2 linked regions of the Neobacillus sp. PS2-9 genome follow. The protein of the gene in region 2 binds, or shares a complex with, the protein of the main gene of each other region. Links are inferred from orthologs where the notes say so. Each region holds a gene or a part of one and is shown on either strand. Other genes may lie near its edges.

Region 1 (4,524 bases), 450 kb from region 2 along the record:
AGGCGTCGATAAGATTCTCAAAAAAGTCGGGGAAGAAGCGGCTGAGGTGATTATTGCTGCCAAAAACCGTGATCAAGAAGAACTGCGCTGGGAGGCGGCAGATTTACTCTATCACCTGCAGGTTTTATTGGTGGAACAAGGACTTCCATTTAAAGAAGTACTAAGAACCTTAGAAGAAAGACACAATGACCGGTCCTAATGGGGCTGGTTTTCTTACGTTAAGGATATTGGGAAGATAGATTCTATAAGCATGCATATTATAATCCCCTTCTCGAACAACCCTTTAATGTGTTATACTACCTAAGTTATATTGACGAATGTGGAGGACTTCATGGGAAAAAAAGCGAAAGCAAGAATGCAAACGGGAAAAATACTTTCATTTGTTCCTACGGGGGAATATTATTTCACGAAGGGTTTGAAGGCATACCATCGACGTGATTTCATAAAAGCAAAAAAATATCTTGGGCGAGCGATTCAGCTTGAGCCGGGTGAACCGATGATTACATGCCAGTTGGCGATCGTGTCAACAGAACTTGGCGAGTTTGAAAATTCCAACCGACTCTTGCATATCATCCTTGAAGAACTTGATCCGGAAATGGCGGAATGCCACTACTTTTTAGCAAATAATTATGCCCACCTGGGATTTTTTAAAGATGCGTATCATCACGCGCAGCTCTACCTACAACTAGAGCCAGAGGGTGATTTTTCTGATGACACGGAAGATTTATTAGAGCTCCTAACCTTTGAATCAGATGGCCTAGAGGGCGATTGGTATGAGCAGGATGATTTAATTGTCAAACAAGAACAGGCTCGTGACCTGTTAGAGTCGGGATACTTTCCAAAAGCGATTGAGCTGTTAAAGGATGTCGTCAAGGAATACCCAGAATACTGGTCAGCATACAACAACTTAGCGCTTGCCTATTTTTACTTAGGAAAAGCGGAAAAGGCAGAAAGCATTTTAGATGATGTGCTCGAGCGGAATCCAGGGAATTTACATGCCCTTTGTAACCGTTTGGTCTTTGCTCATTACCAAGGAAAACTGAAAAATGCTGCCAATTTGCTTGAATCCCTGAAAAAAATTCAACCTATGTTAAGCGAACATCAATTTAAACTGGGTACTACCTTCGCCTTAGTGGGCGAATATGAACAGGCTTATTTGTGGTTAAAGAAGCTATATAAGCATGGCTATGATGGGGACGGTCCGTTTTATTATTGGCTTTCCTATTCAGCGTATTATACTGGCAATCAAAACTTTGCAAAAAGCACTTGGAAAAAGGTGCTTGAATTGAACCCTGACAAGGAAGGTTCTGAGCCATGGGGAGAAAAAGAAGTCGCGAATGGTTTTGAAGACCTGTCAGGCTCTATTTTTCAAAAGCTTGAAAGCGACTATGTAGAAGAGCGATTATTTGCTCTGTTTCTCACAACAGTATCCAGTAAAAAAGAAGAAATTATTACTTCTAAGCGGCTTTTTCAAAATCAAAAGCTTACCACGTTAGAGAAGGAATATATTTCATTAATTCGTTCGGGAAAACAATCGACAACAGCAGATGCACAGGAAATTGCGGAGATTTTTTATGAAAATCATCAGCCGATTGGAATGATGGAGTCAGGCTTATATTTGATGTGGTTTTCTGTTTTCGTTGAACTTTCTAAAGCCAACGTCAGCTTGAAAAATAAACGTGCCTGGGCTGGGGCAGTGGAATATGTATGGTACAAGTTGCGAAGTGAAAAAGTTTCGCAGCAAGAAGTAGCCAACCGTTACGGACTTTCATCTGCAACAATTGGTAAATATGTCAAACTTGTAAACGATTTTCTAAATTAAGCAGATAAATGGACTATAAACCGATTGTTTATTACGATTAAGTAGGGAAATATATACTTAATCGTTTTTTTATTTAAGGAGTGACATTACCATGTCTGAGGAAAAAATTTATGACGTTATTATTGCGGGGGCTGGTCCTGCTGGGATGACCGCTGCTGTTTATACATCACGCGCCAACCTTTCCACACTTATGATTGAGCGTGGGATGCCGGGCGGACAAATGGCCAACACAGAGGATGTGGAAAACTATCCGGGTTTTGAGAGTATTCTAGGGCCAGATTTATCCACAAAAATGTTCGAGCACGCGAAAAAATTTGGTGCAGAATATGCCTACGGCGATATTAAGGAAATCGTTGACCACGGCGATTACAAACTAGTAACCGCTGGTGCAAAACAATACAAAGCGCACTCCGTTATCATTTCAACAGGTGCCGAATATAAAAAGCTTGGAGTACCTGGTGAAAAAGAACTTGGCGGCCGTGGCGTATCTTATTGTGCTGTTTGTGATGGTGCCTTTTTCAAAGGAAAAGAATTATTTGTTATTGGTGGAGGAGACTCTGCCGTTGAGGAAGGCGTCTATTTAACTCGTTTCGCTTCTAAAGTGACCATTGTTCATCGACGTGATCAGCTTCGTGCACAAAAGATTCTTCAAGATCGTGCGTTTGCAAATGAGAAGGTCGGTTTTATCTGGAATCACACGGTTAAAACAATCAATGGAAAAGACGGCAAGGTTGGTAGCGTGACGCTTGTTTCAACTGAAACTGGAGAAGAACAAGAATTGTCAGCAGATGGTGTGTTTATCTACGTTGGAATGGTTCCACTTTCAAAACCATTCGAGAGCCTGGGCATTACGAATCAAAACGGCTATATCGAAACGAACGACCGCATGGAAACAAAAGTACCTGGTGTGTTTGCAGCGGGGGATATTCGTGAAAAAACCTTACGCCAAATTGTTACTGCGACAGGTGACGGTAGTATTGCGGCACAGAGCGCTCAACATTTTGTAGAAGAACTGAAGGAAGAGATGAAGGTAAGAAAATAGGTGGTTAGCACTATTGTGAGTGGTGTTAACATAACATTCACAGAAACGTAATCCTGTTTTAACTCTTCTGTAACAGTAGTGAAATATAGTTAGGGTATGATAACAATAATTGACCCCCTTTAAAAATATATACCTTCCTGCACAAGCCCAGCAGCTTGTGCAATTTTTTTTTGTGGCTAAAAAATCAAGTCTCCTCAAAACTAGTTTCCCAAGTTTGCTAACAGAAATAATTAACAGAAATATCAAATTTGTATTCATTGTGACTGTATCTTAAAAATAGTATAATGAAAAGAATAAATTAAATGTTATATTAGGATATTTGGCATACTTACACAAGCCTTTGTGCTTAAATAAAGAGGGTGGAAACATGCAGCGGGTCACCAATTGTGTATTAATAAAAGAGGATAAAATTTTGTTGCTGCAAAAACCAAGCCGCGGCTGGTGGGTGGCTCCAGGAGGAAAAATGGAACCTGGTGAATCGGTTCGTGATTCTTGCATAAGAGAATACCGTGAAGAAACGGGAATCTATCTCAAAAATCCACAGCTTAAAGGTATTTTTACTATGATCATGAAAGAAGGAGAACAGCTCCTTTCAGAATGGATGATGTTCACTTTTTGCGCCACGGAATCGGATGGGGTGGATTTAGAGGAATCGCCTGAAGGTAAGCTCGCGTGGCAACCAATTGATCAGGTGAAAAGTCTGCCGATGGCCGAGGGTGACTATCATATTATTGATTACATGGTTCATGGAAAAGGAATCATCTACGGTACATTTACTTATACCAAGGAATTTGAGCTAATAGGTTACCGATTAGACCCGAGTTAAATGTAAACGCATTATTGACAAGCCATGTGCGAAATCAAGATGGCGTTTGGAGGAATAAGAATATATAGTTTTTGGGGGGAATGGGAAATGAGTACTGGTTCGACAATTGAAACTCAAATGGTCATTATTACAGGAATGTCTGGGGCTGGAAAAACTGTAGCCATTCAAAGCTTTGAAGATTTAGGGTTCTTCTGTGTCGACAATCTGCCTCCTACGTTACTTCCTAAATTTCTTGAACTTATGAAGGAATCAGGGAATAAAATGAATAAAGTTGCCCTTGTAATGGACTTAAGAGGGAGAGAATTCTTCGATCATCTCTTTAAAGCACTCGATGAGTTAACTGAAACCTCTTGGGTAACGCCGCAGATTCTATTTTTAGATGCGGATGATTCTACACTAGTACGCAGATATAAGGAAACAAGACGGTCACATCCGCTTGCTCAAACAGGTTTGCCTCTAGAAGGTATCACGCTTGAACGAGAGCTTTTGGAGGAATTAAAAGGCCGGGCACAGTTGATTTATAACACTTCTCAGATGAAACCGCGTGAGTTACGCGAAAAAATATTAACCGAATTTACGGCTAATAGACAACTAATCTTTACTGTCAATGTCATGTCGTTTGGATTTAAACATGGGATTCCAATTGATGCTGATCTTGTTTTTGATGTGCGCTTCTTACCGAATCCACACTATATCGAGCATATGAGGCCAAAAACAGGGCTGGACGATGAGGTTTCTAGCTATGTTTTAAAATGGAACGAAACGCATAAATTCTTAGAAAAAGTCACTGACTTACTCACCTTCATGCTTCCGCATTATAAAAGGGAGGGTAAA
Region 2 (6,196 bases):
CAATGAAGACGGTGCAGAATTTATTATCAATCCATACGACGAATATGCGATTGAAGAAGCGATTCAAGTCCGTGATGCAAAGGGTGGAGAAGTGAATGTTATTTCTGTAGGGAATGAAGAAACAGAAAAACAATTGCGTACAGCCCTTGCAATGGGTGCAGATAAAGCTGTTCTAATTAATACTGAAGATGATGTGGAAAACGGTGACCAATTTACAACTGCTAAAATCCTTGCCGAATATCTAAAGGATAAAGAAGTTGATTTAATTATTGGTGGAAATGTGGCTATTGACGGTGGAACAGGACAAGTAGGACCAAGAGTAGCCGAACTCCTCAATATTCCGTATGTAACTACCATTACGAAACTCGAAATTGATGGAACAAATGTGACTGTTACTCGTGACGTTGAAGGTGATTCAGAAGTCATTGAAACAAGCCTTCCACTTTTAGTTACAGCACAACAAGGGCTTAATGAGCCGCGCTATCCATCTTTACCTGGAATTATGAAAGCGAAGAAAAAGCCGCTTGAGGAATTAGAATTAGATGATCTTGATCTTGAAGAAGAGGATGTAGAAGCAAAAACTAAAACAATTGAAATTTATTTGCCGCCTAAAAAAGAGGCTGGAAAGGTCTTAGCTGGCGATTTAAATGATCAGGTTAAAGAACTTGTTCAACTTCTTCATACTGAAGCAAAAGTAATCTAATCGTAACTTCATAAAAATTGTTTTCAGGAGGTAAATGAAATGACTAGAAAAGTATTGGTATTAGGAGAAGTTCGTGACGGATCATTACGTAATGTATCTTTCGAAGCTGTTGCAGCAGCAAAAACAGTTGCAGAGGGCGGAGAAGTTGTTGGTGTATTAGTGGGCGAATCTGTAAGCGCTTTAGGTGCGGAGTTAGTTCAATACGGGGCTGACCGTGTAGTGGTAGTTGAGCATGAGAATTTAAAACAATATTCTTCTGATGGTTATGCTCAAGCCTTATTAGCTGTCATTGATCAAGAGAAGCCTGAAGGATTAGTGTTTGGTCATACTGCATTAGGAAAAGACCTTTCACCAAGGATTGCTGGTAAGCTCTCATCGGGTCTAATCTCCGATGCAACAGCAGTAGAGACAGCGGGTGGAAACATTGTATTTACTAGACCAATTTATTCTGGTAAAGCATTTGAAAAGAAAATTGTAACAGACGGCGTAATTTTTGCTACCGTACGTCCGAACAATATTGCCCCATTAGCAAAAGATGAAAGCAGAAGCGGTGAGGTTTCCTCACTATCTGTGGAAATTAAAGACCTTCGTGCAATTATTAAAGAAGTAGTAAGAAAAGCAAGTGAAGGTGTGGATCTAAGTGAGGCTAAAGTAGTTATTTCTGGCGGCCGTGGTGTGAAAAGTGCAGAAGGATTCAAACCGCTAAAAGAACTTGCTGACGTACTAGGAGGAGCAGTTGGTGCTTCTCGAGGTGCATGTGATGCCGACTATTGTGATTATTCCTTACAAATTGGGCAAACAGGAAAGGTTGTAACTCCCGATCTATACATTGCCTGCGGTATTTCAGGTGCAATCCAGCATTTAGCCGGTATGTCTAACTCGAAAGTGATTGTTGCCATTAACAAGGATCCAGAAGCCAACATTTTCAAAGTGGCAGATTACGGAATCGTTGGTGACCTTTTCGAGGTTGTACCTTTACTAACAGAAGAGTTTAAAAAACTTAAAGTTCACTCATAATAATAAAGTGGAGAGCGAGCGGTCAAAATCCGCTCGCTTTTATCATTATGCTGTGTTAAAGAACATTGTTGATTTTTACACTCTGTTGATTGGAGCGGAAGGAGCGAAGACTCCTGTGGGAGTATGGTTCAGGGGAGACCCCGCAGGCGCTAGCGCCGAGGAGGCTCGCCGAAACACCCACGGAAAGCGAAGCTCCTGGAGCGGAAATCAACTGACTTGGTACAAAGAGAGAATACTTAATGCTTTATGGGGTATATTAGTTGCGAAACATATTATTAGCTTGATATTCCAAACGATGGTATACTTTCGGTAGTAATTCAGTATTCAATAGGAGGTCAATATATAATGGCTATTTCACATTTAACAGATCAAAATTTCTCATCAGAAACAGGTTCAGGTACTGTACTTGTTGATTTCTGGGCACCTTGGTGTGGACCTTGTAAAATGATCGCTCCAGTTCTTGAAGAACTTGATGCAGAAATGGGAGACAAAGTAAAAATCACTAAATTAGATGTAGATGATAACCCACAAACAGCAGCTAATTTTGGCGTTATGAGCATCCCAACCTTATTAGTTTTAAAAAATGGTGAAGTTGTAGATAAAGTAGTCGGCTTCCAACCTAAAGATGCTTTAGCAAGTGTGTTACAAAAGCACGTATAAACCTATAGAAATTAAAACCTTAGCTGGACACGTTCTGGCTAAGGTTTTTTTGTTGATTACAAAACCTCCCACTTTCCTTTATCAACAGATGTGTTAAAATTTTATGGATAGCATAAAAGAAAGAGGAGTGGCCGGAGTGAATGAAAATATTAAACAAAAATTAACCCTGCTGCCTGACCAGCCTGGCTGCTACTTAATGAAAGACCGTCAGGGGACAATTATTTATGTAGGGAAGGCAAAAATATTAAAGAACCGCGTTCGTTCTTATTTTACCGGCTCACACGACGGAAAGACGTTAAGACTTGTTAATGAAATAGAAGACTTTGAGTACATTGTGACCTCATCCAATATAGAAGCTTTGATACTTGAACTAAATCTCATCAAAAAATATGATCCAAAATACAATATCATGCTGAAGGATGACAAAAGCTATCCGTTTATTAAGCTGACAGCAGAGAGACATCCCAAGCTGATTATCACAAGAAAAGTAAAAAAAGATAAAGGCAAATACTTTGGTCCTTACCCTAACGTTGGAGCAGCAAATGAAACAAAGAAACTACTAGACCGTATTTATCCGTTGCGAAAATGTGCGACTCTCCCTGACCGAGTATGTTTATATTACCATTTAGGCCAGTGTCTCGCCCCATGTGTAAACGAAGTTCCTGAGGAACAGTATAAGCAAATGACGGATGAAATTACTCGATTTTTAAATGGCGGATATAAGGAAATAAAAAAAGAACTAACCGAAAAAATGACGGCAGCAGCAGAAGAATTGGATTTTGAAAGAGCAAAAGAGTTCCGTGATAAAATCGTCCACATTGAAACCATCATGGAAAAGCAAAAAATTACCATGACGGATTTCACGGACCGGGATGTGTTTGGTTATGCTGTTGACAAAGGCTGGATGTGTGTACAGGTCTTTTTTGTCCGTCAAGGAAAGCTGATTGAGCGGGATGTTTCCATGTTTCCCATCTACAATGAGCCAGAGGAAGAAATCCTTACGTTTTTAGGACAATTTTATCAAAAAGCCAATCACTTTAAGCCAAAGGAAATCCTGATCCAAGATGAAATTGATTTGAATATGACTGCACAGCTCTTAGAAGTGAAGGTTCTTCAACCGAAAAAGGGACAAAAGAAGGAGCTTGTTAACCTTGCAATCAAAAATGCAAAAATTGCCCTAAATGAAAAGTTTTCATTAATTGAGAAGGATGAAGAACGAACTATTAAGGCAGTAGAAAACCTCGGAAAGCTTCTTGGAATTTATACACCCCATCGGATTGAGTCTTTCGATAACTCTAATATACAAGGGACAGATCCTGTTTCAGCGATGGTTGTGTTTACGGATGGGAAAGCGAATAAGAGAGAATATCGCAAGTATAAAATCAAGTCTGTAAAGGGACCGGATGATTATGAATCGATGAGGGAAGTAACTAGAAGAAGATACTCGAGAGCCTTAAAAGAAAATCTTCCTCTACCGGACCTTATTATTATTGATGGTGGAAAAGGACATGTAGAAACGGTAAGGGATGTTTTAGAAAATGAATTAGGATTAGATATCCCACTATCGGGTCTTGTAAAGGATGAAAAACACCGTACATCGCAATTGTTATACGGCAATCCGTTAGAAATTGTTCCACTTGAACGGAACAGCCAGGAGTTTTATTTACTGCAACGTATTCAAGATGAGGTTCACCGCTTTGCCATTACCTTTCACCGCCAAATACGTGGAAAGAGCGCCTTTCAATCATTGTTGGATGATATCCCGGGGATTGGGGAGAAACGCAAAAAACTATTGCTTAAACAGTTTGGTTCTGTAAAAAAAATGAAGGAAGCCAGTCTGGAGGAATTTACCGACATGGGTATTCCATCAAATGTGGCAGAAGAGTTAATGAAAAAACTTCAAGAATAGTTATTGTCAGAATAAATTGACCATGCTATAATTAGTGAAAATTTAAATTACTATCACTTTATAGTACTAAAGTGAAGGTAGAGGTGCGAGCTTCAAGAGTAATGATTCTGAGAAGGATGAGCTTCAAGGAAGAATCATGAAAGGGGATGTTCGCCGAAGTAAAGAAAGTCTCATTTCTTTCTTTGCTGGTCCTGTATTGAATAAATGCCGGATTGTCAAGACGCAGGTCTTGGAGAGCTATCTTACGTTATTTGTACAGGAATTTATTTTTCGTGTTCAAAAAGCAATGAGATGCCTCTCATTGCTTTTTTATTTATGTTTTGTAGCAAAATAGGTAGAGCATAACTGAAAGAAGGGGAAATGATGGGCTTAGTTGTACAAAAATTCGGGGGAACCTCCGTTGGCAGTGTAGAAAGAATTTTAAATGTAGCAGCCTGTGTAAAAGATGAAACAGAGAGAGGCAATAACGTTGTTGTCGTTGTTTCTGCTATGGGAAAATCCACGGACAAGCTTGTTGGTCTAGCGAAGGAAATTTCCAATCAACCTAATAAACGGGAAATGGATATGCTCCTTTCGACAGGCGAGCAGGTAACCATTGCCTTATTATCTATGGCTTTAAATCAACAAGGTCTACCAGCGGTTTCCTATACAGGCTGGCAAGCGGGAATTGTAACAGAACCTGTCCATGGAAACGCACGAATTTCAACGATCAAGACAGAATCCATTAAAAACCAACTTACAGAAGGCAAGGTTGTTATTGTAGCAGGATTCCAAGGAATAACTGAAGATGGGGAAATCACCACTCTTGGTCGAGGGGGTTCTGATACGACAGCGGTTGCATTAGCAGCGGCGTTAAAAGCAGATAAATGTGATATTTACACGGATGTAACAGGTGTATTTACAACAGATCCAAGATATGTGAAAGAGGCCCGTAAGTTATTATCCGTTTCCTATGACGAAATGCTGGAGCTTGCCAATCTCGGTGCAGGTGTACTGCATCCAAGAGCGGTAGAATTTGCTAAAAATTATCAAGTAAGACTTGAAGTCCGTTCAAGCATGGAGAAAATCGAAGGAACAGTCATTGAGGGGGAAGCAACAATGGAACAAAATTTAGTTGTACGTGGTGTCGCGTTTGAAGATGATATTACAAAGGTTACCGTTTTGGGGTTAACCAATTCCTTAACCAGCCTATCAACGATTTTTACTACTCTTGCTCAAAATCACATTAACGTTGATATTATTATTCAAAGCACAACAGAAGGAGGAACGGCTAATTTATCTTTCTCCATACATACCGATGATTTGTTAGAGACATTAAAGGTATTAGAAGACAATAAAGCTGTACTTGGCTATGAACAACTTGATGCAGAGAATAAACTGGCAAAGGTTTCTATTGTGGGTTCAGGCATGATTTCTAATCCGGGTGTGGCTGCGAAAATGTTTGAAGTTCTTGCTTCAAATGGCATCCAAATCAAAATGGTCAGCACCTCTGAAATTAAAGTGTCTGCTGTGTTAGAAGAGAAGAATATGTTAAAAGCAGTTGAACTCCTCCACCGTGCATTTGAGCTTGGAAATTAACAAAGAAGAGGCTGACTCGTTGGAATGTGAGTCAGCCTCTTTCCGATATTAAATTAGATCTTTCCGATCCCATTTAACAGTAAATTGGACTTTGTTTGCTTTTTTTACAGGGTGTTCAAACGCTTCTGCAATCACTTCTTTTTGTAGTTCAATTTGTTGGGCAAGGAAGCCGGCTTCGAGTTGGAAGAAGTGTTCTGCTTTTGATTTTACACGAGAAACAATGAGTGGGCTTACTAGTTCGAATTCGATTTCATTTTTCGTCTCTTTTATTATTTCAAGCTGTCCCCAAGAAGCATTAGTAAAAAATTCAACTAATGTTTCGTGGTCAG

What was found. The genes of interacting proteins can lie anywhere in the genome.
Region 1: the proteins of trxA (region 2) and trxB are in contact, whole or in part, in a crystal structure (PDB 1F6M), measured with the Escherichia coli proteins. The link is inferred for Neobacillus sp. PS2-9 from one-to-one orthologs.

What each region holds. Positions count from the first base shown.
Region 1 is NZ_CP133269.1:990,277-994,800, forward strand. Bases 959-3,888 are described here. They hold trxB (thioredoxin-disulfide reductase), read left to right. Parts: upstream 959-1,913; coding sequence 1,914-2,864; downstream 2,865-3,888. Other genes in these bases: RCG25_RS04760 (tetratricopeptide repeat protein), read left to right, coding at 959-1,822; RCG25_RS04770 (NUDIX hydrolase), read left to right, coding at 3,232-3,690; rapZ (RNase adapter RapZ), read left to right, coding at 3,778-3,888. Outside these bases: bifunctional phosphoribosyl-AMP cyclohydrolase/phosphoribosyl-ATP diphosphatase HisIE, read left to right, coding at 1-199; more of RCG25_RS04760, read left to right, coding at 332-958; more of rapZ, read left to right, coding at 3,889-4,524.
Region 2 is NZ_CP133269.1:1,443,376-1,449,571, forward strand. Bases 1,036-3,722 are described here. They hold trxA (thioredoxin), read left to right. Parts: upstream 1,036-2,065; coding sequence 2,066-2,380; downstream 2,381-3,722. Other genes in these bases: RCG25_RS07095 (electron transfer flavoprotein subunit alpha/FixB family protein), read left to right, coding at 1,036-1,720; uvrC (excinuclease ABC subunit UvrC), read left to right, coding at 2,517-3,722. Outside these bases: RCG25_RS07090 (electron transfer flavoprotein subunit beta/FixA family protein), read left to right, coding at 1-703; more of RCG25_RS07095, read left to right, coding at 743-1,035; more of uvrC, read left to right, coding at 3,723-4,289; RCG25_RS07110 (aspartate kinase), read left to right, coding at 4,653-5,867; RCG25_RS07115 (YslB family protein), read right to left, coding at 5,916-6,196. UniProt on the Escherichia coli protein: Participates in various redox reactions through the reversible oxidation of its active center dithiol to a disulfide and catalyzes dithiol-disulfide exchange reactions.